Parashewanella spongiae: one gene and its partner. The protein of the gene in region 1 interacts with the protein of each later gene in a pairwise test. Links are inferred from orthologs where the notes say so. Each region holds a gene or a part of one and is shown on either strand. Other genes may lie near its edges.

Region 1 (15,597 bases):
TTTATCCCTTTAAAAAAAGCCATTATTGCTGATGGTGATATTCAAAATGTCATCGATATCATCGCGAGTGATCCCGCCATTGCCGCACATTTACTTTGGCGCACTAATTCTGCCAACGCAGGCAGTTCATCACTCAAAAAGCCTAAAACATTAAAGGAAGCACTTATTCGACTTGGTCAAGTGAACATTTATCGTTATACCTTTACGTTTTACTTAAAAGAACATTTTGATGAATTACCCCAACCATACCAGAGATTAGTTAAAGGCTATTGGCAATTAACTGAAGATATTGCAGAAGAAGCAATAAACTTGCTGCACGAGAAAGGCGAATTGTCTCTTGATGTTGATGAGCTCCAAACACTCGCCCTTTTCAGTGTGTTTGGCCAAGTTATCGCCTTAACGGCATTTGCCTATTTAGAGCAAGAATTACAACAAAGCATCCCTCTAACTATTGTAAAGAAGTTAATCGATGAACAACAACAGACATTCACTTTGGATGCTTTCAAAGCCCTTAAACTAGACGATGAACTAGAAAGTGAATTTTTAATCGCCCATAATTTACGTCAAAGTGAAAACGAACATTCCGTTGGCCTTATACTAAGAAATATATTAGACAATAGAAATATACTGATAAACCCAATTTAACTACGCTGAAATTTTTCTACTTAGGAAAATTGCGGAAGAAAGTATACCGATGAGTTCTCGTCACTCCAGCGCAGTCTGAAGTCTAGTGCCTTTGCTTTTTTCTATAAAAGTCACTGGATACCAGCCCTCGCTAGTATGACAAAGATTGGTACTTTCTAAATCGCTCGTTCCCTTAACTCTAAATAAAATACAAGGCTTTGTTCATTGTGAATAGATAGCACACTGGAATAAGTATAATTTGTTTGTGTTAAGCAGAGTTGTAAAACATTTCCGTCACTACCTCATAGTTATCTAAAAAAGATAATACCAATTACAGTAATTAATCTCTCACTCAGCAAGAGCTAAAGGTTTTCAGTACAAGACGCATGTTCGAAGTACTATATTCCCTATGGTCGCCATACAAAGCTGGTGTTCAACTCACTTCGTGCTTTTGTCGGAATAATTCAAGTGCTTGTAACGCAGTAATGGAACCTTTTAGCTTTGCCCTTCGGGAGCTTGTATGTGCACACTTTGGTTTATAAAGAATACTTCTCAAAATTGTCTTGACGTAAGTACCTGACCATAAGTTTCTTAAGATTTTCTAGTGCCCATTTTCAGCACTCTACGGTGTTGCAACTTCGGTTACATAGCTACGGCTATGCGCCCTACATTGCGTCATGTATAGCCCTAAACCTGAACACAATAATTATCAAAGAACTTATCGACAGGTACTTAGCAGTGTAATAACGACAGCTTTGTATGTCGGTAACAACTATGCCGTCATCAATTTCGATTTCAATTTGAGCAAATACATAGCTCTGAGTTGAGCATTTACTTACTGTAATTAGTATAACTTTGAGGTAGTGAACTTAAACGGTGGGTCTATTTCACTCCGTCTGGAGTCCCGACCAATAATACATCTGCGCCACGCTCTGCAAATAGACCGTTTGTAACTACACCAACAATTGCATTGATTTGTTGTTCAAGTTTTTTAGGGTCCATAATTTTCAAATTATGGACATCCAGTATCACATTGCCATTATCAGTAATCACGCCTTCACGATAAACTGGGTCGCCACCTAATTTAACCAATTGGCGAGCGACATATGAACGAGCCATAGGGATTACTTCGACGGGCAAAGGAAAGTCACCGAGAATATCAACTTGCTTAGTATTATCGACAATACAAATAAACTTATCCGCAACTGCTGCGATTATTTTTTCACGAGTCAAAGCTGCACCACCACCTTTAATCATCGACATTTGTGCATTAATTTCATCTGCACCATCGACATAAACAGATAGCTTATCCACTGAATTCAAGTCATAAACAGGTATACCCAAAGACTTTAGCTTTTCGGTTGAAGCCTCTGAGCTTGAGACCGCACCGTCAATATCTGCTTTCATGGTTGCTAGTGCATCGATAAAGTGGTTTACCGTAGAGCCAGTACCAACACCAACAATAGTGTCCGCTTCTACATATTTTAAAGCAGCCCAGCCTGCGGCTTTTTTCATTTCATCTTGGGTCATGTTCAATCTCATTTTTTCAGGGATTAATAATGGCCGTATTATACCTAGTTTATATTTAAAAAAGTGCTATCAATCTAACAAAATGGATAAGATTATAGTACTTAGAGCTTGTGCCATCGCTCTTTCTATATTCAATGGAGCTATCAATATAAAAGCGCGCGTATTTAACAAAAGCTCAGAGAGTTGATTGCTCCATATTCATATTCATCATCAAGTCCCGCAGAAGGTTTTGTAATTCATATCATGATCTTCTGCTGGAGTTTGAAACGGCTGAGTCAACTCGCTTTCATGATAAGGGTGTCGCAAAGCATTTAAAAACAGAATCGCTGCTTTGGGATCACCACTTGCTTCACACTCTTTAATTACATTTTCTACATGATGATTTCTTGGAATAACAACAGGATTAAAGTCTCGCATAAACGCTTGGATCTCAACATCCGTATACCGCTGTGAAACCACTCTTTTTTTCCACTCAAAATAATGCTCACCTAAGTCTGCAAGCATTTGTTGCTCAGCTTCTTTGCAGGTAATTGATTTTGTTAATAGATGAAAGCAAACCGTATAATCTAGCCGTCTTTCTTTTAATTGTTGAGTAAATGAATCGATGAAAGCTTCATTTTTAAGTCGCGGTTCAATCAATCCCACTTTTCCAGACATCATTTCCACGTATTCTTGTTTAAATCGTTTAGAGAAACCATTTATTAACGATTGCATAGAAGACAACATATCAGAATCGCAATCTTTATTTGACGTATCATTCTCACCAAGTTGCAATAAACTTTCGGCTAACCTTGCCATATTCCATTGTGCGATATGCGGTTGATTGCCAAAGGCATAACGACCTTGTCTATCGATTGAGCTAAATACCGCTTTAGGATCATAATCCCCCATCATGGCACAAGGACCGAAATCTATTGTTTCACCCGAAACTGCCGTATTATCCGTATTCATTACACCATGAATAAACCCGACACGCATCCACTGTACAATTAGCCTTATCTGATTTTCGATTACTTTATCAAGTAGCATTACATAAGGGTTGCCGTCAGAACTAAAAATACTCGGGTAATGTCGATTTATCGTGTAATCGGCCAGTTTTTTAAGTGAAATAATATCGCCAGTCGCCGCAAAATATTGAAAGCTCCCAACTCGAATGTGACTCGATGCTACACGGCTTACCACAGCGCCTAAATGCGCTTCTTCACGATAAACATATTCACCAGTAGTAGTAACGGCCAAGCAGCGACTTGTTGGAACACCTAAAGCATGCATCGCTTCGCTCATGATAAACTCACGAATAGCTGGGCCGATAGCGCAACGACCATCACCACCTCTGGAAAAACGAGTTACTCCTGAACCTTTAAGTTGTAGATCCCACCGTTGTCCATCAACATCTATCAGCTCTCCCAATAAATGCGCTCTTCCATCGCCAAGTTGAGGGTTATAATGTCCAAACTGATGCCCTGCATAAGCTAACGCTATAGGTATAGAGCCAGAAAAAATTTGATTACCGGATAAAAAAACCGCTAGCTCTTCTGCATTACCTTGTATTGAATCAATAACATTTAATTGTTGTGCTAGAAGTTCATTCCATAAAAATAAACTCGGTTCAACCACAGTAACTGGCTCAGCTCTTTCAAAAAAAGATTCGCCAAGATTAATATAGGTGTTATCAAATTGCATGAACGATTCCTTATTTGATTATGCCTTTGCGATAATCAATGCTGTCAACTAGAGACTTATATGCCTTCTAATAATCACGCCTAACACCATAATACTATGAAAATGTTGAAAACCCAGATTTAGCCAAATAAATCTTATTTCCCTCTAAAACAAGGAGAATCAAGCTAGCCTCTACTGATTTGTTGTAGATAGTATTTTTTATGACCTACAATCATATGGTTGCATATTGTATTAAAGGAGTTACAAGGATGTTATCCAAAGCACGTATCGCGATTTCTATTTTAATATCGCTTCCATTAATTAGTTGTGGTGGAAATGACAAAAAAACAGAGGTCATTACACCAGTCGTGGAACCTCAAGCTGTCGTTGTTCGAAACTTGATCAGTGAGCAGGTGGGAGGGTTAGATAACCTTAAAGTTCCAGAAACAAACGCTGACTTGCCACAACCTCTTCTTGATGACGGCACACCAGATCCCACTTTTGAAACAACAGAAGCTAAACGCTACTTAGGTAAGCAGTTGTTTCATGATCCAGTCAGAACGGTACGTCTTGACGCGGCTAAAGGCGGCGTTATTGAAGCTGCGGGAACGGGTTCATGTGGCAGCTGTCACTTTGGTGAAGCAGGCTCTAAAGCGGGTATGCAATTTAATTTCAATGTCGGCGGTGAAGGTCGAGGGTATACCGATGCTGAAGGTAACTTCATTCCAAGAAGAAGGCCGCAACTGGATATTTTACCAAGATTACGCCAAGAGCCGCTCTTTGTTGGCGATCTAATGGTCGATCATTTGCCAACTCTCACAGATGTTTATGAGGATGATATTGGAATTCCATCTATTGCAATTAAGGATCCAAACCCAGGTGAGCTTTTACAATCTGGACGATTTGATGCACTTGACAGTGTTTCTCGCAATGCGCCAAGTGTAGTGGGTGCGGCATTTAATAATCGCCTATTACTCGGTGGTTTTGCTGGTGAAGATCATAATTCAGTCAGAGGGTTAAATCCATTTAACCACCCTGCTCAAGAAAACATAGCTTTATTACTGCTAGATGCTCACCGAATGCTAGAAGCACAATCCGCCGAGTTGCAAAGGATTCCTGTTTACAAAAAGCTATTCACTGATGCATTTCCTGAGGAAGCCGCTAGAGCTGAACAAGAAGATGATCTGAACTTACTCATCAATGATAAAACCATACTTCGAGCTACTGCGACGTTCATGAGAACCGTTGTCACTCGTAACAGCCCGTGGGATAAATTTCTCGCTGGAGACAACAATGCTTTAACAGACTCTCAATTACGTGGAGCCAAACTATTCTTCACTGATCCAGCTGATGGCAATGGTGGTGCAGGTTGTTTTAGTTGCCACAGCGGACCAATGCTAAACAAGCAACATAATGATCCTGATGTAGTAGGCACAGGCCAATTTATTGAAGAAAACTTTATTAACTTAGGGCTAAGTGATCACCCTCTACAAGCATTAAATCGACATGTTCGTAATGACCCAGAGTTTCGTGATGATGGCCGTAAAGAAATTACTCTAAGAGATGAAGATGCTTTTGAGTTTAGGACGGTTACGCTACGCCAAATTCGAGATTCAGGTGCTTTCTTCCATAACGGAGAGTTTACATCGGTAAAAGATGTCGTTGAATATTTCAATAATGGTGTACCTCAGGATAGTATTGCTGGTAATGCTTCTACATTATCGACACGCTTTACTCATCCAAGAGGGGAAGGCTCTGAGCCTGGATTAGGGCTTTCTGAAGATGAAATTAATGACTTAACCGCATTCATTAACGATGGCTTATTTGATCCAGCGTTTGTGACTTTTGATCCTGACTCAACCACCGATACTTTTCAGCTTAACGAAAGAGATTTAACTTACTCTTTGCACCGTCCTGATTTGGAAACATTAGGCGCAGTTGATGGTCGAGTCGCCAGTGGGCTTCCACAAGATAATAACGATTTATTATCTCGAAGAGACTTGGGCATTGATCCACCATTGGACGTCACTGATAGACTTACTGTATCACTCAGTAAGCAATCAATAGTCAATGATACGGAGCAGCAAGATACTCACATCATTCACAACACTAGTGACTCGATGATTGATACTCACTTGATCATTGTATTAAAAGACTTACCTGATGACGTTGTAGTATTGCAACACAACGGTATGACTGAAAATGACGAACCTTACTTTAGGTTGTTTTTACAAAATGGTGTGATAACACCGGGTGACGGTATCAGCCACACTATCAAATTACGTCATCAAGATGATAGCGAAATAACAACTCCAATCAGTTACAATTTACTTATGCTTTCAGGGCAAGGTAACCCTTAACCCTTATTGAAATTGGTTAAAACAAGTATCGCAAACTCACCTTTCGTCTCGGCGATTGGTGAGTTTTTTTAATCGAACTGATGTAAAGTACTCGGTGTAACGATAGTTGAAAGTGGAACATCCCAAGATTCTATTGGTACCTTTGATATCTGCTGACAGTCATGGGCAAAACCAATTACCTTTGTTGTTACTAAGTCAACATTTGCGAGAGTGCGATCATAATACCCACCTCCCATACCCATTCGATTACCATGACAATCAAAAGCCACCAAAGGTGTAATTATCACATCTAACTCTGTCACCGGAATAACATTACGAATATCAAGACAAGGTTCAGCAATACCATATTTGTTGTATCGCATTTTACTTTTCCCATCATAATGCAGGAACAATAGCTGGCCTTTATTAAATGGGTGCAAAACAGGTAAACAAACTCGAATAGATTTTTCCCACAATTTCTCTATGAGCGGAGTGGTATCAAGCTCACCATCGTTCGATAAATATAAAGCAACTGTCTTCACTTGTTTGTTTTTAAGGCAATCAAGTATTCTCGACGCACCTTGGAAAGAAAAGCTCTCTTGCTGCTGCCTTGTAAGCGCGTTTCTCTGCTTTCTTATCGATTGTCGCAAGCTTTTTCGATCCATAAAATCAGATTCCGTACATTTCAGTTTTATACCCATTTTCAGGTACTAAAAAGCCGGATAAATCCGGCTAAATCAGTTGCTATTTCAGCAAACTACTAAACTGAGAAGCTCGCTCCACAACCACAAGTCGTCGTGGCATTAGGGTTTTTCACAAAAAACCGAGAGCCTTCAAGCCCAGAAGTATAATCAACGACACCACCGACTAAATATTGCAAGCTCATTGGATCGACAACCAATAATACGCCTTGTTTCTCAATCGTAAAGTCGCCTTCGTTTACTTTTTCATCGAATGTGAAACCATACTGGAAACCAGAACATCCACCACCAGTTACATAAACTCGAAGCTTTAACTCTGGATTTTCTTCTTCCTCAAGTAAGGTTTTTACTTTGCTCGCTGCTTCGTCGGAGAACTGGATTGGCAATGCTGCATCTGTTTGTTCTTCAACTGCATTTTCTTGATCATTTCCAAATTGTTCTACTTCTACTACCGCAGTTTCAGTTTGTTCCGACATCAAAACCTCTTAATTTCTCTATTGTGAGGAATTATCTAATACCTTAGTTGTTTGTTCAAGTATTCACTGAGTTTCAGTTCCAGCTTCTACTTTTGTTTCATCTTTAAGTGCTTTTTGCTGCATTAAATCATCAACGGCGTCTTGTATCAACGAAGCTTTGTTCGCCTCAAGCTCTGTCATTTCAAATCCTCTTTCAGTTTGCTGAGCTTTGCTCCAACGACTTGCTGGCACAATTACTTTTACTAACACTTTTTTCCAATCTACTTCACTAGGGAGAGATAACCTCGCATTCAGCTCCTGAAAAAACCTAAAGTTAAATTTAAATTTTGATTGAGAGAGCTCATTAAGAGATTGCCGAACTTCTTTACCGTCTTTCACACCAATCAATGTGAGTTGAACATGTCCCTTAACTGAGCGTTGCCGCTTTGATTGCTGGATCAATACTAAAGTGAGATCTTTTTTATCTTGAATAATTGATGGCTCAAGTTTTAAATCATAAACACTGATCCCTTCAGCCGTTTTTTCTGGTGTCATAATACTGCGATAAAAAGATAACTCACGCGCAAGTTTTTTTATCTTATGTTCTTGCTCAAGAAACATCACTTCCATATTCGCATTAGCTTCTTTTTCGATGCTTATTTCAAGGTTTCTCGTGGCTAATTCTTGCGCTTGATGATTCAAGCTTTTCTTAAGCTTTGCTATTTCATGGGCTTCATGTGATTTTTCGGATAGGAAGTCTTGAGAATAGTAATAACTTACGACTCCTAGACAGAAAGCCAGAACAACGATCAAAAATAAATATCGATTTAATGGAAGATATTTATGTTCAATCACTTGCAGGCGATTGCGCCAGCGCTCATAATTTGGCATTAATTATTACCTTTTAGCTAAAAACCATTCTTAATCCTAGATTAACTCAGGCCAACTTAGTGCATTCTACTATAAAAAAAGTCGCAAATACTCGCAGTTTCTTAGCCATTAACAACTATTTAAGAAATGGTTTAAAGGATCACTTATCGGAAGGTAAGACAAGTATACAGCTGTGCTTGCTTGCATTAGCTTTTGCGATTGCAGCTTCTGCTGTAATTATAATGTTCCGACTCATTTTGAATGCTTCTTACGATTATACTGAGCTTAAACAGATGAGCTTTAGTCCAGATTATACTGATTATCGTATCTATCTTCCCTTGTTGGGCGCTTTAGTTATCTGGGGAATAGCTAAAATAACCTCCAAGCGATACCAAAGAATGGGGATTGCCTATGTGATGCATCGCTACAAACTTCATTATGGAAAAATCCCTCTGCAATCGGCGCCAGGGCAATTTTTTCAAGCTTTAGTCGCGTTAGCTTGCAATTTTTCAGTCGGTCGAGAAGGGCCCGCAATTCACCTTGGAGCTGTAACCGCAAGTGTCATTGCTGAGAAGTTTAAACTGCCTGATAACTGTATTCGAATCATGTGTGCCAGCGGCGTTGCTGCTGGTATCGCAGCAACGTTTAATGCTCCTCTCGCGGCCGTAATATTTGTCTTTGAAGTCATCGTTCGAGAATACCGAATACATTATTTCTTTCCGATATTACTGGCCGCAGTGTGTGGGGCGCTCAGTAGCCGACTCGCCTTCGGAAATGTACATGAGTTCGAAATCATCAATGTTATCCACATCCCGCTTGATCACTATCCAATATTACTGATTGGCGGATTAGCACTAGGTTGTTGCTCAGCATTTTTTAACTTTTCACTGCTAATCGTTACTGAAAAAAGTAAACCTTGGCCTTTACTCAATAAATTATTACTTGCTGGATTAATTACCACAACAATAGGTTTTTTCCTTCCTCAAGCCCTTGGTAATGGCGAACTAGCCATAAATGCTGCCATCAGTGAGCATTCTGGTTTAGGGCTGCTCATTGCCCTGTTGTTCGCAAAAACTATCGCCACCTCTTGTGCTATAGGGCTTGGCGTTCCGGGGGGAATAATTGGTTCATTGTACGGGATAGGCGCATTACTGGGGGCTATCATAGCATTACTCAGTGTCCTAATATTTCCTGAAAGCGCACCTTATATTGGCTTATATGCTGTTATTGGCATGACAGCCATGATGGGAGTTTGCCTGAGTGCACCACTAGCCGCTTTAGTCGCATTACTTGAGTTAACGAATGACACCAGTATTATTTTACCCGCTATGTTTGTCACAGTTCCTGCATTTTTAATCGCATATCAGGTGTTTAATTGTCGCTCGATATTTTTCAAACAACTTGAAATTATGGGACTCGGCTATAAAGTTCCACCTTTAAATTTAGGCCTACAAAAAAGAGGCGTACGCTCAATGATGAATACTCAATTTATTGTGATGAATCAAAATTCAGAATTGTTGTTAGAAGTATTAAAACGCGCGGATGGAAGACCTGTATTGATCAGAAAACCTGATGAGCAAATACATATGCTTCAACTCGAAGTGCAGGTAGATGGGGAAGATTCAGCGCTTTCAGCTCAACCTGTGCCATTATTACCAGACACTGCCAGTATTGATGACGCCTACAAACTTCTATCTCCAAAACGCGCAGGAGAAGTGGCTATCTATCAAAACAACCATACAAATATTATAGGTGTAATCAGTTGGTCAAATCTACAAACTGAAATCAATAAAGGTTACGTTTAACCCTTCAAAATATTTTTCAAATTATTGAAAAATATTTTGAACTAATTTTAAAAGAGGCTGTCTGACTATATGAACAGGTTACTTAAACTTTGATTGTTCATCATCATTCTCCCTTTATTGATAATATTTATCATCAATTCCTTTTAGGAATCCAGCGACCTTAAATTGGTCGCTTTTTTTTGACTATTGCATTATACCAATTACAGTAATTAATCTCTCACTCAGCAAGAGCTAAAGGATTTCAGTGCAAGGCACAAGCTCGAAGTACTATCGGGATAATTCAAGTGCTTGTAACACAGTAATGAAACCCTTTAGCCTTGTCCTTCGGGAGCTTGTATGTGCTCACTTTGGTTTATAAAGAATACTTCTCAAAATTGTCTTGACGTAGAATAACTATGCCTTCATCAATTTCGATTGCACTTTGAGCACATACATGGCTCTGAGTTGAGCACTTAATTACTGTAATGGCTATGTTTTCATAAACTGTTGGTAGGCGTATACTGATTTTAAATTGTAGCGTTTGGAATTTAGTTATGAACTCAAGTTTCGGTGTTCAAATTCAATAATAAAGTGAGCGTATTTTACTGATATATAAAGAAAAGATGAGAGTTAATGTGTTGTAATCTTGTTGCTTAGACAAAAACTAAAACACACCAACTCTCAGACAAATATTGACATGAAATCACTTTCTCTACCATCACTTACTTCCAATTTTTTACAGCGTTCAGGCATTCAAATTGATAATTCGTTCAGCACATCATGGAAACAGCTTGGTTTTGTTTCAATGTTGACATCTTGTGGCTTCAGTAAACGTTCGGGTATTGAAGCAACCGAAGTCGTTTACTTACTAATGCTTTGGGTTTGGTTGAAGGTTGATACCATATCTATGTTTGCTAAAGAGTCACTACTCAGCTTTTCTTCTGCTAAGAAAGATGTGCTTTATGATTTACTCAACCGAGAAGACTTGAATTGGAGAAAACTGCAACTTTACACCGCTAAAAAACTCATAAAACAGGAAGGCAAGAGTAAAGTCAGAGCTTTTGTTGTCGATGATTCAGTAAAGCAACGTCGTGGTAAGAAAATGCCCGGCGTATCCAGTCACTTCGACCATTTGACAGGGCGTTGTGTTATGGGACAGCAAGTACTGAGTTTTGGCTACGCTTCTGATAGTCAATTTGTCCCACTGGATAATGAACTCTTCATCAGTCAAACCAAAGCACAACCTCTAACCCGTAAATTTAAAGATGAGCGCTCAATAGTCGCTAAACGTTACAAGCAATCTGTGGCTAAAACTAAGCCTGCTATGGTTGCAGGTATGGTTAAACGTGCGCTGGGAGTAGGTATTGAAGCTGATTATTTTCTTGCAGACTCTTGGTTTGCCACCAAGCCTATTATCAGCATGACGCTTGAGCATGATTTGACGGCTATTCTCCGAATGAAAAAAACAAAATGAAGTACCGCTTAGCGGATAAATCAGAGTGCAGTGCCGCCGAACTATTCAAAACTCAAGTAAAAGGCCGATGGCAAAAACTAGCAGGGTTGCCTTATCAAACAAAGTCCATTGTCGTTGAGTTGAATCTAGCAGAAACGGCAAAGCTTGAGCCGAATTGGATTAAGGTTAAACTCGTCTTTTGTCGAGGTGTTAATCCTGATAAGAAAAAAGCAGGTAAACACGATTGGGCATTATTTTTAAGTACGGACGCTTCGCTAAGCGATGAAAAAATTCTTGAGATTTACGCTTTACGTTGGGGAATTGAAGTGTACTTCAAGGAAGCCAAACAACATCTTGGCTTTTTGAGTGAGCAAAGTCGTCATTACAGTGCTTATATTGCTTCAATTCATCTAACAGGGTTGAGGTTTTGCTTGCTTCTGCATGCGAAGCAAAATAATGAAAACAGCAAAGTCTGTGACTCAAGGAACCTACTTTGCGACAGTCTACAAAATTTAGATTTTGCTTGTAAATTATGGGGCTTATTTAAGGCTTTGATCAGCGATGCAGTTTCTAGTATTTCTTCGTTATCAACAACAGAAAGCGAAATCATACTGAATAAAATCAACTAAGAAGTGACCTCGTTTTTTAATCAAGTCATGCAAATGGATACTTTTACATTACGCCAAGAGGCTATTTCTACTGGAAAGTACCCATGATTTTAGCTAAAAATGAACTCCGAAACTTGAGTTATGATCCTAGAAACATCAGTTGACTGCGTTCTCAAGCATAGAAAAATGGCTGATAGTAAGGCGTAGCTTGCAGCAAGTAGTTATTCTACTTGCAAAAGTTACAACGCAGATAGCAGTCATTTTAGCAAGCTTGTGAGCGTAGAGCTTTTCACTCATTGGGTGAAAAACATGATAATAAAATCATCGTATTGCTCAAACAGTTACTCGTATACTCAGCGTTCAACTGATGTTTTTAGGATGAACATAGCCCAATTTCGTAAGCTGATAAAAAGTCTACAAGGATTGAACGATAAACAACGATTGGAACTGGCTTCAGCACTCAACGAAAAAACCACTTTAGATCCAGTATCCCAACAGCTTGAATCACGTCTGATAAAGCATCCTGAATGCCCTCATTGTCACAGCAACCTAATCAATCGACACGGAAAAACCGATGGACACCAAAGGTATCGCTGTAAAAATTGCCTTAAAACGTTCGTGGCGACTACAGGAACTCCTCTTGCGAGATTGCACCATATAGAGCGTTGGTTGGATTACTTTTACTGCATGAGTCAGAGTATGAGCTTAAGAGAGGCGGCTAAACACTGTGACCTAGATTTGAAAACTTCTTTTAACTGGCGTCATCGATTCTTAGAAATCCCAACTACCATGCAGCCATCTGTTTTGGAAGGAATTATTGAAGCAGATGAAACCTTTCATCCTTATTCAGAAAAAGGAAGTCGAACACTAAATCGTAAACCAAGAAAACGTGGAATGAAGGCAAAAAAGCCAGGGCGGTCAAATGATGACTGGGTAAAAATCGTTACCGTTAAAGATAGAGCTCATCATACTTAGGGACGTGGCGGAAGAATGTATACCAATTTTATCGTCACTCCTGCGAACGCAGGAGTCCAGAGTCTTTGGTTAATTTGGGCACAAGTCGCTGGATACCTGCGTTCGCAGGTATGACAAATTAAGCGTTGAAATTTAAATTGGTATTATTTGAACTGCGACATCCCTTATGACAATACCTTTGAACATGTAACCAGTGATGCTCTAACAAGAGAACTTGAGTCTAAAGTACAAAAGGACAGCGTGCTGTGTACCGATGGGTTCAAGGCTTACATCGCATTTAGCAAAAATAATGACTTAATACATAAAAGGCTAAATATCTCAGCAGGAATAAGGGTTTTAGAGAACGTCTTTCATATCCAACATGTTAATGCTTATCATAATCAGCTAAAGCTATGGTTATCTAAGTTTCATGGAGTAGCGACCAAATATCTGACTCATTATCTTGGCTGGTTCCGATTTATGGAGAAAAAAGAAAACTGTAACGAAAACAGTTTCTTTAAAACTCAACAACAGTTGATACCAACATAGCCACTGTAATTGGTATTAGAGGCCTCTAGCAGAACATTCTATTCTTAAATTTCAAAAGGAATGTGCATAGCTTCCTTAACCAACATTGACTGATTCACAAACAAATTTGCGACAGAACCACAGTAGAATTAAATTGTATAAAAACAACCTCTTTAATTCATATTTTGGATAACTGTATGACGCCATATTTATTAAATCACCACAATACTACGTCTCACTACTTATCCGAAACAAAACGTGCCTTCAAACATCCACATTCCTTCCATTTTATGAAAGCTGCTTCTACAAAATTGGCCAAACATCGCTTCGGGCTCAAGCAAGATTCTATTAATAAGCCTTTTAGTCAATTTTGCAACTCAAGGAGCAAGTTACCACAGATAAATACCAAAAAGTTAAATGCGAATCCACCAAGGCCATCAAACCCTGTGGAGAATAAAAGTACCAGAGTGGAGACAACACCCCATAAAAAGCACTCTCAAGAGCACTCTCCATGCATTGATGACTTGGACAGCTATTTAGCTCAATTTCGATATAAGATGAAACGTCGTGAATGTGACAGTCTTAGTACTTCTTCACTAAGTTCAAACTCAACGATATCGTCACTAAAAACAAGTCCAGTGCACCTTCCACAAATCCAAACGGCTTCTACAGAAAAACCTCAATCACCATTTTTAAAACCTATAATACATTCTGTTTTTCATGGACGTTCAAAATTTGGAGTCACCTCAATATTGCCTTCCATACGAGAAAGACTTCTCCCTTATTATGTAAAACCTGAACATCAACACTTATTCAGGCACAGATCGTGAACTATAAATATATTTTAAAATATGATGAGGGAATGGGCACATCGAGTAGGGTGAGGCGTTAGTGCCCCATCCCTCTCACAGAACCGTACGTACGGGTCTCGTATACGGCTCCTGCTTAATTTTATTCAATTACTTTGTACTGAGCACATAGCCCGTTCGTACTTCTTCAAGATTGTATAGCCCCATCTCTGCAAACCATTTATTCGGCATTGCATAATGAGAGAGTGGACTACTTGCGTTCTTCCACTTCATCATTTGAATGAACTTAAATGGTGGCTTATAACCAAGTTGCTTAAGTCTGCGGTGTAGCCTACCTGGTTTTTCCACAGTCTTAATTGTATGCTTCTCAGTCGTCGCCTTAACCATGCGGCTAGCTTCTTGAACTCGTTGCTCGCATTCGCTATTCGAAAATATTGGCTAAAACCTCTTAGTTTCGGGTTTAACTCTTTTATCACCCGTTGTAATGGCTTACCACCGTTGCGTTTGGTGAGCGCTTTAAGCTGCACTTTGAAGCTTTTCAGTTTCTTGGTTTGGATTGTCGTATAGTTACTGCCAATCTCTACTCCGAGAAACTTTACCCCATCATCACTATGAGTTATGTGAGTTTTACTTCGATTTACTGTCAGCTTTAAGTCTTTTTCGAGTAGCTTTGTCGCTTGCTTCAGTGCATTATCTGCACCTTTGCGACTGTGACATAATTACTCCCGTATACGGCTTCGGTCTCCAGAGTCATTATTCCTAATGCCTCCAGTCGGAAATGCCTCACTCATCTTTTTGTGATTTTCTGTATCTGTGAAAAAAAATCCTGTCCATCACAAACTTAAATTAAGCTTCACCCCTTCGCCAACATCAAGGCTTTTGGCTTTTAGCTGTTGATGTCGCCAATAAACTACGTCATTGGTCAATCCAGTTTTGCCCTCCACACTATTACTGGCTTTCATCGGCTGGATTTTACTCACTACTACGGGCTCATCGGCCACCTCGCACCAACTTCTACCTTGAGTTTCCTCTTGTATAAAAGCTTCTGGACTATCCCAGATAAGGTGTCAGGCTTCCCCAGTTACTGCACTCGCTCCCTGTTAGAAATCCCACCCTCAAGCACATGATCCTAAATAAATCGGTTGAACGCACAATTTAGCTTTAATCTATTGAAGTTAAATACAAAAATAAACAACCCTACTCCACCCATCAGGTGAGTGCTGAACATTCATATACTTGCCAAAATCACCGCTAGCTGCGTTATAAATTTTGCAAGTAGA
Region 2 (15,485 bases), 950 kb from region 1 along the record:
CGCATTAGAAAGTTACTTACACATAAAGAAGAGGCTGTTCATAGCTTCTTCTTTATCGTTATAAAAATCACAATCTGAAGCGCTAATTAGGGCTGTTTATCTTTTAGGATTAAATTTTGTGCTATTTGAGCGTTTATCTGTTCAAGGCGTAAGCAGTGAAGCTTAGTCATCTAAGTAAACGGGTTACAACACAGAACAGTGAACGCTCAAAAGCATCTAAGACAGCGTAAATTGGTCATTTCTACTGCGTTATCGCTTGTTTATTTGGAATACCAAACGGCACAAGCTCTGTCTTGTATAAAACGACCAACTTATCGCTGCAAAAATAATCACGAAAGATAAACAGCCTCTAGTTAGTTTGATAATAATAAAGGGTGTTAGATAATTTCACTACATCATCATACTTGAACCCAAGGCTATTTGTTCCCCCAATTCTAGGCTGCTCATTTACTTTGTGAGAAATTTTGATTCCCCAGTGGTTATTACTTATGCCGCCAAAGATCACATTGGTCAGAGAATTACTTTCTTTAACGATTGCGATTATTGAAAATTGTTTCATCAAGTTTCTTAAATCATTTGTTTGTTTAGTATGGTTAGCATAAGGCTGAGTAGATAAATTGGTAATATTTGTTGCCTTGGCTGAAGGTACAAATCCAGCAACGTCTGATGGTTCAAATTGAATAATTACTGTTGGTGTAAAGAACGCATTATTGATTCTGTATACACTGTCATCAAGTCGTTGAACGATTTTGATATCAGAATTATTATTAAAAAAATGGTCAATTTTTTCAGCTCTATTCATCATCTTTTTGATAGAGGATAATCGTTTTTCTCTACAAGTGTTTTCATGACATAAAACAATTTCTGGTAGTTTTTTAAAATATTGGGCTCTAAATCAGAAATGATAGATCCAGCTGCTCCCAAATTGAAATTAGCAAATTTGTTTTTGTTTTCGTCAGATGAAAACTTGGTGGGTTGTATGTCGAGTATTCCATATGGGGAAGCAAGCATTAATAATAACTGTGGTGGTCCCTTGTCGGGAAAAATGGCTCTTAATTCATGCAGAGTTTTTAAATACTCTTCGTTGGCTTGACCTTGCAAGTATTCAGGAGGTATAGGGGCGGCGAAAGGTATCAATGGGAACAAGAAAAGTAGCAAAAAATATTTCATGGTTACACATAGTTGTTATTAGGGGCTGAATACTTTACTACACCGATTTTTTATTTTATATATCATCCCAATCGTTTAATTCACTGAATTAGTATTTTTAGAACTGAGTCATTAACAATTCATAATAAAACAGTGATCAAAGGTAGGTTTTTAGGAATATTTTTCGTATAATCCGCGCGAATTCTAAATATTGCTAGTAAAGGAAGCTTACAATGGCTATCGAACGTACTTTTTCAATCGTTAAACCTGATGCAGTTGGTAACAACAAAATCGGTGCTATCTACAGCCGCTTCGAAGATGCTGGCCTAAAAATTGTAGCATCAAAAATGTTGCACCTTACTAAAGAGCAAGCTGAAGGTTTTTACGCTGAGCATAGCGAGCGTCCTTTCTTCGGTGCTTTAGTCGGATTTATGACTTCAGGTCCAATCATGGTTCAAGTTCTTGAAGGTGAAAACGCTGTACTTGCACATCGTGATATTTTGGGTGCTACAAACCCAGCTGAAGCAGACGCTGGCACTATTCGTGCTGATTTCGCGACAAGCATTGATGAAAATGCCGCACACGGTTCAGATTCATTAGAATCCGCAGCACGTGAAATCGCTTATTTCTTCAGTACTGAAGAATTATGTGCACGTACTCGTTAATTTGAGTATTTTTTTGAGAAAAAGCTCGCTTACAAGCGAGTTTTTTTGTTTTCATAGCGATTAAAATATATCAAATAGCTAAATAGTTGTCTCACATAAATATTTAACTTCAAATTTCCATTCTATTGCATTATAAATTGTTTCATAACTTGTAGTGTGGACAAACGATGGCAGTTGATAGCACAAGCAGAAGCAGAAGCCAAGACTCTCCTTCATCTTATGTCGATTTAGAGCTTCGAACTCCGGAAAAACCTTCTGGATTACAAAGACTAGAATCTAAAAGTGATGAAGTTGCGGAAGCACCTTGTCAGTCCATTGAATTAGATGAAAATGTTGTTCATCCAGAAAATTTATCCGGTTCGTCTAGTGCAATTAAGTCGAAAATGCTTGCAAAGGAAGGTACTAGTAATGGTATTGATGGAATTAAAGACGCTATAAAAAATCATAAAATTGAAATAATTTCAGATTTACTTGAAAAACTATCTTTGCCTTTAAATCAATTAGCAAAAGCTGTAGACAATATTTTAGCCGATTTTATGTCCACTGATTTTGAATATGAAATTTCTGTTGCTATTGAGTTTTTTATAAAAAGTGAAATACCTTTCAATCATAGTTTATATTTGTACACCGCATGTCACTTAAGCCTTTTTAAGTTAGCAGATTCTTTGCTTATGAGTAATAATATTGACCCAAATTACGAATATGAAGGACGTAAACTCATTCTGGTAGCAAGTGATAATCAACTTTTTAATGTTATTGCTTTCCTATTAGAGAAGCCAAACTTAGATTTAAGTGCAGATGATACGAAACAGCTCATGAAGTTAGCTTATACAAACAAGTGGACAAAGGTATTCGTTTTGCTGGAAAAACAACCAGAATTTGATCTTAATACAGTTGATGCGAGAGGGAATAACTATTTGCAGTATTTGCTTTCGACTTGTGAAATGAAGATGGCTTTAGATGTTGTGAGACAACTGAAAACTGGGCAGAAAAAAATTGATCTCAACTGGCAAAATAATGCAGGAGAGACGAGTTTGATGATGATAATTAAAATAGAAAAAATTGAATTAATTCATGAGTTTATTAATGTTTACGGTATTGATTATACACTGGAAGCTAAAAATGGAGACACAGCACAAAAATTGGCTAGTGCCGCAAGGAATCATTTTATTCATTTTTTAATTTCACAGAAAAGCGTGTAAAGACGAAAGTTATGCTTCATTTTAGCAAGTTTTGTAAGCTCTATACTCGGGATACCAGAAGATGCATCTTCTGGTAACATGGGTATATGCTACTTCATGATATACAGTGCGCCTTCAAGTTAGAGGAGTGACTTGCTACTTCTGATAACTTATATGTTGATGGCTGTAACCCATAAAATCCCCATGTATTATTGTTGTAGAGTAATAAAGAATCATACTGAGTAATAAAGTGTCATACCAAGTATTAAAGTATCATACTGAATTACCTTTGATTCTTCTCTAGTTGACTCACTTCAGCCCCGAAGTCAAAATGAAAAAAGCTGTAATTGAAATTGACTTAGCGAAAGGTGAACACCTTGATTAACGATAATACTCACTTAATCTGGTTTCCACTATATCTCGAGCGCAGCCCAGGGCAAGATCGCGAACGCTTTTTAACCGATTGGGAAATAAAGTTTGACCCAGATCTTACTTTGTGATCATATACTTCTTTTTGCGGAAGTACCCGATGACGATGAATCTTACCTCTTTTAGAAAGCATTTCGAGCTACTCGATGACCAGCGTCAATCAGCGAAAGTTACCTATCCAATGTTTGATATATTTTTTATCACATTATGTGCTGTGATAGCAGGTGCAGAAGGCTGGAAAGAAATTAAAGAGTATGCAGAAGGCCATTTAGATTGGTTTCAAAAGCATGGTTTTTTAAAGTCTGGAGTCCCTGTTGATGACACTATTGCGAGAGTTATTAGCAGAATTAAGCCTGAGCAATTTAACCAGTGCTTTGTCAAATGGATGCAGTCAGTTAATCGTTTATCTAAAGGGGAAATTATAGCGATTGACGGGAAAACACTAAGAGGCTCATACGATAGAGAGGATCGTCTTTCCACCATTCATATGATCAATGCTTTTGCGAGCAAAAATAAGATGGTACTAGGGCAACTAAGTACCGATGTGAAATCAAATGAAATTACAGCAATCCCAGAACTACTGAAGTTATTAGAAATAAAAGGCGCGATAGTTTCTATTGATGCAATGGGTTGCCAAAAAGAAATAGCCAAGACGATTATCAAACAAGGTGCTGACTATTTGCTGGCTGTTAAAGGGAATCAACCGTCACTACATGAAGCGGTGCAAAGCATGTTTGATGATTTTAGAAACGCTAAAGCCGACAATCTAAAAATAGAAAAAAACCGCAGTAGGCTTGAAGCGAGAGCTTGTCAGATCCTAAGTGCCAAAAGACTTGCGAAAGAATTTCCTGAATGGCCGTCATTAAAAACGGTTGGGGTTACGATGAGCTATCGACAGGAAAAAGGGAAAGAACCGAGTTTAGAGTACCGCTACTACATCTGTTCAACAGAATTAACAGAAGATAAGTTCGCAGAAGCTGTCCGTGAGCATTGGGCTGTAGAGAATAGCCTGCACTGGGTGCTAGATCTAACAATGAGAGAAGATGCCTGCCAGATTTATAAGGACAACGGTGCTGAAAACTGGGGAATACTACGTCAAACAGCACTTAATATGCTGAGAAAAGAGAAAACGAAAGTCAGTATGCCAACTAAAAGAAGGCGAGCTTGGATGAACACATCCTTTTTAGAGAAAGTATTAACAGCGGGATTTTCCGACGCGGTTAAAATATGAACACTCATGCGTTTGCCCTGGAGCGCAGCCCCACATGCAGGCGTTAAGCAAAAGAAGGAGTTCTTACCACATGATGGTGAATGATGAAAAGTATAAAGAGCATAAGGTATTCTCTGAACTAGATGAATACATAGATTTCTATCATAGGCTGTCCATGTCAGTGACGTTTTTTGCCACTATGGAGACTACGGCTATAGGTATGGATTCATACGTTTATTCTTCAATTCAGGGAACAGTTGACTCTATGAAGGCTCTTTTGGAGAAAGGTAGAATCAATGACTGCTATAGCTTAGACAGGAAGTATTTTGATTCCGTAATAATAAATACGTACTCAAATTTATATCTTGAAGATCATCGCAGTATTGGGTCTATAGTAGATAAAATAAACAACTGGCTGCATGGCAAGGAAAAGCTGCCAGAGTATAGGGTAATGTCGAAATCGATAGTGATGTCTATCTAGAAAATCGATCTCAATCACTTAATGAGCTATCTGAAGATATAAGATCTATATTCATTCTTCATTTGAGTTATATTCTTACAGTCTGCCCACATTATATGATCTCTAATGATTATCTTGACCATCTAGAATGTGGCATGACTCCACCAGAAGACTCCCAATACTGGGTTGCTCCATTTGTTCAAAGTGTATTTACAAATATATTAGACAATGAAAGACCAGATATAGGTTCAACTATTCTAAAAAACACATTCATGCACTTGGACGCAGGGGTGCAGTAAGATCTATACCCCTGCACTTCATTTTTTACATTCTATAAACAGCTTTTGTCCAAAAACGAGTCAACCAGCTGATATTATTTAATTTGTAGCTCATTTAAATTGGTTTATTTATAGAATCGTTTAAAGTGAGCAACATAGCTTTATAAAATCACTTAATCTGAGCAACTAATTTGATAAAAGCAATTAATGTGAGCAAGCTGGTTTTTATAAAGTCATTTATTGTGAGCAGAAAATGACGGATAAATGCGAGCAACTACAGTTAATGGGCAGACTTGCTCAATACTATCATTCCTGAGTTGAATTCATCCTCGATAAACTCAAGTCCAAATTCATCTTTGAGAAAACTTATCATTCCATTTTTTAACGTATTATTGCCATGGTATCCAGTTATGATCGATGTTATCTTGGGTTCATTGTTTTGTTTGTGGTAACAAAATAATAGTTTTGCGAAAGCTAATGGAACACCTCGAATATGTGTACCATCACCTGAATCTCCTTCGAAGATTTTATCCATATGCAAATCGATACAATGATTCATTAAGCCAACATTTTTTTTATATATTCCTTGTGTTATCCCTTTATCAATCATGCTTGCGAAATTATCTTTTTCAAGCGGCGCAAGTTGAGCATGTATTTGTGAAAGAGTACTCATGTTACACTTGTTTATTATTTCTTCTAAATACCATATTCCAGTGCCTAACTCCTTAGCCTTAATACATACTTTAATAAAGGCATTGTAAATGGCAACATCAGGCTTGATGTCCCATTGTTTCATTAAGCTGGCTGTAGCTGTATCGCCATCGCCATCGCCCAACACTAATGATTTGGCTTCGGCATAACGCCCCGCTTCAGCGCAGGCCGTCAGTAAATTCAGGCAGGTGATTCGATTGGCTATTAATGGCAAATGAGGTGCCATCACAGGCTTATCCCCACACACCAGTTGCCAAGCACTATCAAACAGGCCCGTTTTAGCGCATACCGTGATAAAGGCATTGTAAATGGCAACGTTAGGCTTGATGCCCCATTGTTGCATTAAGCTGGGTGTAGCTGTATCGCTATTGTCATCGGCCAACACCAATGATTTGGCTTCGGCATAACGCCCCGTTTCAGCGCAGGCTGTCAGCAAATTCGTGCAGGTGATTTGATTGGCTTTTAATGGCAAATGAGGAGCCATCACGGGCTTATCACCACACACCAGTTGCCAAGCATTCTCAAACTGGCCTGTTTTAGCGCATACCGTGATAAAAGCATTGTAAATGGCAACATTAGGCTTGATGTCCCATTGTTGCATTAAGCAGGCTGTAGTTGTATCGCCATCACCCAACACCAATGATTTGGCTTCTGCATAACGCTCCATTTCAGCGCAGGCCGTCAGTAAGTTCAGGCAGCTGATTTGATTGGCTTTTAATGGCAAATGAGGAGCCATCACGGGCTTATCACCACACACCAGTTGCCAAGCACTATCAAACTGGCCTGTTTTAGCGCATACAGTGATAAAGGCGCTGTAAATGGCAATATCAGGCTTGATGCCCCATTGTTGCATTAAGCTGGCTGTAGTTGTGTCGCCATCACCCAACACCAATGATTTGGCTTCTGCATAACGCCCCGTTTCAGCGCAGGCCGTCAGCAAATTTATGCAGGTGATTTGATTGGCTTTTAATGACAAATGAGGTGCCATCACTGGCTTATTACCACACATCAGTCGCCAAGCGCTATCAAACTGACCCGTTTTAGCACATACCGTGATAAAGGCATTGTAAATGGCAACATTAGGTTTGATGTCCCATTGCTGCATTAAGCTAGCTGTAACTGTATCGCTCAACACCAATGATTTGGCTTCTGCATAACGCTCCGCTTCAGCGCAGGCCGTCAGTAAATTCATGCAGGTGATTAGATTGGCTTTTAATGACAAATGAGGTGCCATCACTGGCTTATTACCACACATCAGTCGCCAAGCGCTATCAAACTGACCCGTTTTAGCACATACCGTGATAAAGGCATTGTAAATGGCTATATCAGGTTTGATACCCCATTGCTGCATTAAGCTGGCTGTAACTGTATCGCCATCGCCCAACACCAATGATTTGGCTTCTGCATAACGCTCCATTTCAGCGCAGGCCGTCAGCAAATTCATGCAAGTGATTGAATCTGCCTTTAGTGGTAGATGAGGTGCCATCATGAGCTTATCACCACATACCAGTCGCCAAGCACAATCAAACTGGCCCGTTTTAGCACATACCGTGATAAAAGCATTGTAAATAGCAACATTAGGCTTGATGCCCCATTGTTGCATTAAGCTGGCTGTAGCTGTATCGCTATTGTCATCGGCCAACACCAATGATTTGGCTTCGGCATAACGCCCCGTTTCAGCGCAGGCTGTCAGCAAATTCGTGCAGGTGATTTGATTGGCTTTTAATGGCAAATGAGGAGCCATCACGGGCTTATCACCACACACCAGTTGCCAAGCATTCTCAAACTGGCCTGTTTTAGCGCATACCGTGATAAAAGCATTGTAAATGGCTATATCAGGTTTGATACCCCATTGCTGCATTAAGCTGGCTGTAACTGTATCGCCATCGCCCAACACCAATGATTTGGCTTCGGCATAACGCTCCATTTCAGCGCAGGCCGTCAGCAAATTCAAGCATGTGATTGAATCTGCCTTTAGTGGTAGTTGAGGTGCCATCATGGGCTTATTACCACACACCAGTTGCCAAGCACTATCAAACTGGCTCGTTTTAGCACATACCGTGATAAAAGCATTGTAAATAGCAACATTAGGCTTGATGCCCCATTGTTGCATTAAGCTGGCTGTAGTTGTATCGCCATTGTCATCGGCCAACACCAATGATTTGGCTTCGGCATAACGCCCCGTTTCAGCGCAGGCTGTCAGCAAATTCGTGCAGGTGATTTGATTGGCTTTTAATGGCAAATGATGAGCCATCACGGGCTTATCACCACACACCAGTTGCCAAGCATTCTCAAACTGGCCTGTTTTAGCGCATACCGTGATAAAAGCATTGTAAATGGCAACATTAGGCTTGATGCCCCATTGCAGCATTAAGCTGGCTTCAGCTGCATTGCCTAGCACCAATCTTTTACCATCTGAAAAATTTAGATTTAACTTAATTAATTTCAGTAATAGGATGCATGTTTTCGATTCATAGGACGATTTAAATCGTGTTATGTCATTAAAAACGCCGTCGAAATTAGATGAACTGCTGTCAGAAAACTCAGCCGCTTTGTGTAACAATTTATGAATTAACCTTATGTCCCATGATGTTTCCATGACCTGTTTGTCGTTATTTAGGCTGTAAATGATTTCAATAAGCTGAGAAAGTTTAGTGCAACCACCAATTAATGCATTTAACTCAATACCCAGTTGATTTTTGCTTCTCTGTTTAAGTTTCCAAGAATGAATAAGCCCACTGGTTTGAGTAAAAAAAGAATTAGGGGAGGAAGATGGTTGCTGTATTTGCTTGGGATACTGAATGCTCGATTTTGGAGTAATGGATCGGGGCTCAGTTGCAAAGCGTCGGCAAGCATTACTTGGCTTCTTACAATAATGAGCATCTTGTGTACAAGAGTTAAAGCGAGTTGACGATGATTTATTGTTGAAAAAATCATACAGCTTTTGTCTATTGGTTTTGCTTAATCTTTGATAACACTGTTGTAAGTTTTCATCACCATCAAACTTTGAAACCTCAAAGTTAAGATATAATACGGCTTCGCTTGGGTATTCTTGGAGACTTGTAAGCATGAATCTATATATTGATTGTTGCTCAGCAGGTGTGCGCACTGTCGCCATCACATTACTCAATAAGTGAGTGAATTAACAAGCTAAGAAATAACGCACTGAAATGATAAATACAAAAATATTCAGCTTTAAGGCATTCTATAAATGTATAACAGAAAATTATCTACTGAACAGAGGAGCCGTTTCATAATTCATAGTTGCCCTTCAGACTCAAAAATAATGAAATTGGGCGTAAATTGGTTTTGTCCCTCCTTTGCCAACTTGGTCGGCTGGCGCATTTTTGCCCCAAACCTTGCTAGTAACGAACATTCACCGCAATACTATTTCTAATGTTTACTTGTTAAGTAAATAGTACTCTTTCGAGAGACTCTTTTGTGACAAAACAGACCTAATAATTAACATTTAATAGTCCGAGCTATAAATTTGCATCTAGTGTTGTTGTGGTGAAAATTATCGTTTGATAGCTGACATAAATTCTTCACCTTTCGTCAAGATAATATGTTCTTTTGTAGCATTAGTGGTGGCTTTACTCTGATTGGATATTTAAGGTATTATTTTTTAAACTTTTTAAACTTTTTAAACTTTTTAAACTTTTTAAACTTTTTAAACTTTTTAAACTTTTTAAACTTTTTAAACATTTAGTTATGCGCAATTATAGCTTGAATATCAAGCCGTCTTAATGGGTCGGTGCATGATTAAACCGTTAAGGCTTTCGAGAATATTGTGGATTATTTGATACCCAAAAAACTACCGTACGACTTTTTGAAATCAATAGATATTATATTTATTGAGCGAATAAAAGTTGATGCTCTAAGTGCAAGTGCAAGTGCAAGTGTAAAACTAGAATGTTATAACAACGTAATCGAATACCTTAAAACTAACAACGGAGAAGTACAGTTCGGTTGGACTTTCTCTCAACTCGGTAACATAGTTTTAAAGCTAATAGCTCATGTCGTAGTCAAGTTACCTGATGGTACTTTCAAATGCGTAACTCCATCAGAACACAATGTTAATGAAATATACTTTTCACCAGATTGTACTGTAGTTTCATTACTAAATAATGGAAGGCTACCAGCAAAATTTTATTCTCTGGTCGATGATGAGGTAATAGCCAAATTTGTAAAGCTTGAATCATTGCAGGACAAGGTGCGACTTGAAGGTAATTTGATTGCTATTAAATACATAATGAATGAAAAACATTTATTATCTAAGCAGTTAATTAATTCGTTTAATACTTATATTTAAAGTGTAAAAACCCCTAATAAAGCTTTTCAACATGGATAACACTGATTTGCTTTTAAGCACTAGAGAAATTTAAGAATATGAGCAAGAAAAATAAAATATTACCAAGAAAAGAATGGCTTGAATTTGTTACTGAAACTGATTGTAATGGCGAACTCAACATTAATTATTCAATAGATGGTTCTGGCGATATAAATAGTATTAATAATTTAAAAGATAGCTTTTTAACTCACTTTAGAAGCTATCAAGGCGAGAATAAAGAGAAAAAATTATCGGTTATAAGTTCAGGAGAAAAACCTTCACTTAGTCAAGAAAGGTTTAGCTTCGAAAATTTTGATAAAATTTACTTTATTGATACAAATGACTCTACATTTAGAGGCCAGAAAAGTTGCTCGACAGCAGTTTACGAGTTGCTCTACTTCAAAGATGCGTTAGCTACGCTTGGAGGGAAGCTATGTTTTAAATTTTTAGTTGGATTCTACCAATTTGATGTTCTAGAGGTGGCTAAAGGAGAAAGAATTGGTTGGCATTTATTTATTGAGAATTCAAGAATACTTCTAGATGCAATTGAAAGTAAAAAAGATATCCTTTTAGTTACAGATCATGAGCTTGGATTACATGAGAAAATAAATAATCGAGAAATACCTTACTATTTGGATTTTTTCTTACCTAAAAATGTAACACTTGGGTATGCTAAAGCAGATAAAGCGGGGTCGGTTCTAGAGTCTGGAATGAAAGTAGCTGACAAAATGTCGAATAAAATAAAAGAAGATTTTCACAAGTATTCGAGTAAGCGACTTAAAATCCAAACATTGAAATATGATAATAATTTCAAGGGTTATATAGAAGTGCCCAACTAAACGCACAGCAAGTGAATAATAAACCTATGATTTAAACGGGCGTAAGCCAAAACCTGTTTACCATAATTATCGTTGTGCGCATTTCAGTTGCAAGCCCTAAGTTGAATTTTTAGGGCTAGTCGAGACTCACAGCGATTTGATGTTCATAATTTGATTTTAGAGATACTTTTTCTAATGCAATCTATTGATTATGAACTGAAACCGAAACTCACTTTTGTCCAAAAGCGTGTTTCGTTCGGTATGATACTTTATTACTTCATTTCCCTTGTAAAAATGCCTTTAAGAGCGAATCAGTATGAAACTTTAGACTTTAGATAGCTAAAGTTTCAACGTACCAATCAAGGCTACAGAGCGATTGAGGATGAAACTTTATTACCCGACTACAATTATGAACCTAAATAAATCGGTTGAATGCACTATTTAACTTTAATATATTGAAGTTAAATACAAAATTAAACAACCCGAATTCACCCATCAGGTGAGTGCTGAACATTCATATACTTGCAAAATCACCGCTAGCTACGTTATAAATTTTGCAAGTCGAAACGAAGTAACGACAGTTTTGTATGTCGGTAAGGAACTGTCCCAAAATAACTTCCCTGTTTTGCTGTCGTTTATTTTTGAGCTTATACAAGGCGAAGAAAGTGTGGTGTAGTTACTCTACATAAGCTTTCGACAACACAGTAGAAGCCAAAAATAAACACAGCCCAAAGGGTTACGCTTAAAATTGCCACTCTCTGCGTTACTCATCTTTCATTTAGAATAACTAAACTTCATTCTTCGCGCCTTGATACTGGCAATTTTAAGCAGTAACAAATCGGGAAGTTATTTAGGGACAGTTCCTAACCACTACTTGCTGCTATTCATGCCTTGCTATCAGTAATTTTTTCTGCGTATATGAACGCTCCCAGCCGATCTATTTAGGATGAAGGCTAAAAATTGCAGTTATAGTTAAACTTTTTATATGCAAGAGGTGGATATACTTGGTATTTTTGTAGTTTAAGAAATCAATTGTGTATCGCATAATTGTCACGAATTATTGCAAAACGGCTTTTTCAATCCAAGGTTTGACAAAATCAGTGATCTTTTGCTGAGCAGCTGCATTTGGGTGAATCCCGTCACGTTGCATCAATTCCTTATGTGGAGCAATATCCATCATAAAAAATGGCATCAGGGTTATATCTTCTTTATCTTCGAGTTGGTGATATACCTGATTAAAGCTTTTACTGTAACGTGGGCCGTAATTGGGTGGGACAACAACTTCACTGAGTAACACCTTGGCTCCTGATTCTAAGCTTAATTTGATTAATTTTGTAAGATTTGATTTCAATTTTGTAGGTGAAAAACCACGTAGTCCATCATTTCCACCCAATTCGATAAAGACAACGTCAGGATCGTTAGACTCAAGGAGCTTGGGCAGTCTGCGTAATCCGCCCGCCGTAGTTTCACCGCTAACAGAGGCATTTATTATGGTATGTTGTGTCAATTCTGGTTTGAGTTTTGCCACCCAACCTTCATTTTCAGGCATTCCATAACTTGCGCTTAGGCTATCACCTAGGATTAAAATGGTGTCAGCGAATGTTGGTGCTGCTGTTAAGCATAAAATACTTACAGCTATTACTTTCTGTTTTACTGAACGATGACATATAAAGGATCGAATTTTGAGCGAAAATAATGCAAATAATCTAGCCATAAAAGTGGTTAACCTCGAAAAATCAGTAAAAACTCAAGAAGGTGAGCTTACTATCCTTAAAGGCATAGATCTAGAAGTCAAGCAAGGGGACAGTGTTGCGATTGTAGGACCATCGGGATCTGGGAAGTCGAGCTTGCTTGGTTTATTAGCAGCGTTAGATTCTCCAACGAAGGGAGAAGTGTATCTTGATGGTCAAGGACTATCCGATTTGAATGAAGAGCAGAAAGCGGCCATCAGGAAACAAAAAGTAAGTTTTATTTTTCAATCATTTATGCTGGTAGATACGTTAACAGCACTAGAGAATGTCATGTTGCCAGCCGAACTGGCTGGAATTCCAAATGCTAGAAGCAAAGCGCTTTCAATGCTTGAAAAAGTTGGCTTATCTCATAGGTTAAACCACTTACCCAAACAACTATCTGGTGGTGAACAACAACGGGTTGCTATTGCTCGTGCGTTTATATCTAAGCCTAAAGTATTATTCGCTGATGAACCAACTGGGAATCTTGATCAAGAAAACGGTGACAAGATTGAACAAATGTTGTTTGAATTGAATAAACAAAGTCAAACGACCTTAGTTGTAGTGACTCATGACTTAGCTTTAGCTGAGCAGTGTCGACGTCAGCTAAAGATGGAAGATGGGCACTTATCTGAAATTACACCAGCTGCGGAAAGGATAGCTTAATGGAATTAAAAATTGCATGGCGCTTATTTAGGCGTGAATTATTGCAAGGTCAGTTAGTCCTCATTTTGCTTGCAATTACACTCGCCGTCTTATCGGTTAGCGGTTTAGCCCGCGTAAGTGAGCGACTTCAGGCTGCCATATCTGGGGAAGCCAGTAAGTTTATCGCTGCTGATCGTATTATTGATTCTCCAATTAAGCTGGATGCTTCTGTTTTGCAGCAAGCAAGTACCTTAGGTTTAAAGCATATTGAAAACATGGAGTTTAATTCTATGGTATATGCGGATGATAAATTTCAGCTTGTCACAATTAAAGCGGTAGAAGACGGTTATCCGCTTAAAGGTACAATTGAACTCTCATCTGAGACATCAGACAAGTTACCGAAAGCCGATCAAGTCTGGTTTGAGACGAGATTAGCTGGGTTATTGGGGTATCCAGATCAAATTGAAATTGGCCGTAAAAGTTTCAAAATGAGTCAGCAAATCTCACGCTTACCAGATGCAGGTTTTAATCCATTTGCATCAGCACCTGTAGTGTTGATGCGTATAGATGATGTGGCTAAAACTGGAATTGTTCAGCCGGGTAGCCGAGTAACTTACCTGTATCAGTTCACGGGAACTTCAGTTCAGCTAGAAGCGTTTGAAGAATTTGTAAAACCATTATTGAACAATAGTCAACGGTGGCGTGATGTAGAGTCAGGTGACTCACCGCTTGCAGGCGCTATAAAACGGGCCGAAAAGTTTTTATTGCTTGCCAGCTTATTAGGTATCGCTTTAGCCTGTACATCGATAGGTATTGCTGCACAACGATACTGTCAACGCCATTATGATGCAGTAGCTATGCTAAAAACATTCGGGGCGAGTGCCAAGCAAATACGTTTTATTTTTGCTTTTCATCTGTTGTTGATTTGCTCACTAGGTATCGTATTAGGTTTAGCTGGTGGATTGCTGCTTGATCTCAGTTTGACAGAGTTTTTACCTCCCGAAATAGCGGCTTATTCACCTGCTGCTACTCGCCCACTTCTATTAGGAGTTAGCACAGGTCTACTGAGTGCTTTTATGTTCTCAGCATATCCTCTTCTACGTCTGCTCAGTATTCCACCTTTACGAGTTTTACAAAGGCAATTACAAACAGTATCCGTTGGGCAATGGTTAAATGTCCTATTAAGCATGACCGCTTTAGGTGGATTAGGATATTTGTATTCTCAAAATTTAGTTTTAACAGTTATTGTTATTGCCACAATCATTGTTTTAGCTTTGTTATTGTTGCTTGTGGGCTACTTAATGGTGCGCATGGGACAGGGAGCGGGCTTAAAGATCAGCAATCCTATGCAACTTGCACTCGCAGGTCTTAGACGACGAGCAAAGCAAAATGCAGTACAATTGGTGGGTTTTAGCAGTGCATTAGTTTTATTACTCACTATTTTCGCTCTGAGGCAAGATCTACTCGAAGAATGGCAACAACAATTACCAGAAAAAGCACCTAATTATTTTTTAGTGAATATTGCGCCAGAAGATACTAAGCCATTAGCTGACTTTTTTGAAAAACATGATTTGAGAGCCACAGACATTTACCCTGTAATCCGAGGTCGTATGACCAAGATCGGTGGACAAAGTGTTGTCACTCAATCTCAACTTGATAAAGGTGAGAAAGGGCGGTTAGGCGTTTCAAGGGAATTGAATTTAACATGGCGAGACACGATACCTCCAAATAATGAGATATTATCAGGGGAGTTTACGCAATCGGAGAGCGAAGTTTCACTCGAATCCGGTTTAGCTGAAAGGCTAAACATAAAGGTTGGCGAACAAATGACCTTTGTAATCGATAGTCAAACTATCGTTGTGAACGTATCGAGTATACG

What was found.
Region 2: the proteins of E2I05_RS05180 (region 1) and ndk interact in binary tests that used the Escherichia coli proteins (3 or more experiments, as listed by UniProt). The link is inferred for Parashewanella spongiae from one-to-one orthologs.

Annotation. Positions count from the first base shown.
Region 1 is NZ_CP037952.1:1,356,862-1,372,458, reverse strand. Bases 5,033-7,911 are described here. They hold E2I05_RS05180 (5-formyltetrahydrofolate cyclo-ligase), read right to left. Parts: upstream 6,821-7,911; coding sequence 6,245-6,820; downstream 5,033-6,244. Other genes in these bases: E2I05_RS05170 (DUF6776 family protein), read right to left, coding at 7,396-7,911; erpA (iron-sulfur cluster insertion protein ErpA), read right to left, coding at 6,916-7,332; E2I05_RS05185 (cytochrome-c peroxidase), read left to right, coding at 5,033-6,176. In the rest of the region: E2I05_RS05200 (HDOD domain-containing protein), read left to right, coding at 1-645; ribose-5-phosphate isomerase RpiA, read right to left, coding at 1,507-2,154; E2I05_RS05190 (protein adenylyltransferase SelO), read right to left, coding at 2,365-3,837; more of E2I05_RS05185, read left to right, coding at 4,086-5,032; more of E2I05_RS05170, read right to left, coding at 7,912-8,202; E2I05_RS05165 (chloride channel protein), read left to right, coding at 8,262-9,986; E2I05_RS22445 (transposase), read left to right, coding at 10,663-11,439; E2I05_RS22440 (transposase), read left to right, coding at 11,436-12,047; E2I05_RS22435 (group II intron maturase-specific domain-containing protein), read right to left, coding at 14,590-14,844; E2I05_RS21950 (hypothetical protein), read right to left, coding at 15,151-15,318. UniProt on the Escherichia coli protein: Involved in the removal of 5-formyltetrahydrofolate.
Region 2 is NZ_CP037952.1:2,312,114-2,327,598, forward strand. What follows is about bases 332-3,098. They hold ndk (nucleoside-diphosphate kinase), read left to right. Parts: upstream 332-1,382; coding sequence 1,383-1,814; downstream 1,815-3,098. Other genes in these bases: E2I05_RS08885 (hypothetical protein), read right to left, coding at 350-805; E2I05_RS08890 (hypothetical protein), read right to left, coding at 802-1,170; E2I05_RS08900 (ankyrin repeat domain-containing protein), read left to right, coding at 1,982-3,016. In the rest of the region: fdx (ISC system 2Fe-2S type ferredoxin), read left to right, coding at 1-8; E2I05_RS08905 (ISAs1 family transposase), read left to right, coding at 3,531-4,655; E2I05_RS22300 (hypothetical protein), read left to right, coding at 4,726-5,115; E2I05_RS08915 (pentatricopeptide repeat-containing protein), read right to left, coding at 5,653-9,201; E2I05_RS08920 (hypothetical protein), read left to right, coding at 9,913-10,395; E2I05_RS08925 (hypothetical protein), read left to right, coding at 10,473-11,252; E2I05_RS08930 (arylesterase), read right to left, coding at 12,289-12,858; E2I05_RS08935 (ABC transporter ATP-binding protein), read left to right, coding at 12,914-13,627; E2I05_RS08940 (ABC transporter permease), read left to right, coding at 13,627-15,485. UniProt on the Escherichia coli protein: Major role in the synthesis of nucleoside triphosphates other than ATP. The ATP gamma phosphate is transferred to the NDP beta phosphate via a ping-pong mechanism, using a phosphorylated active-site intermediate.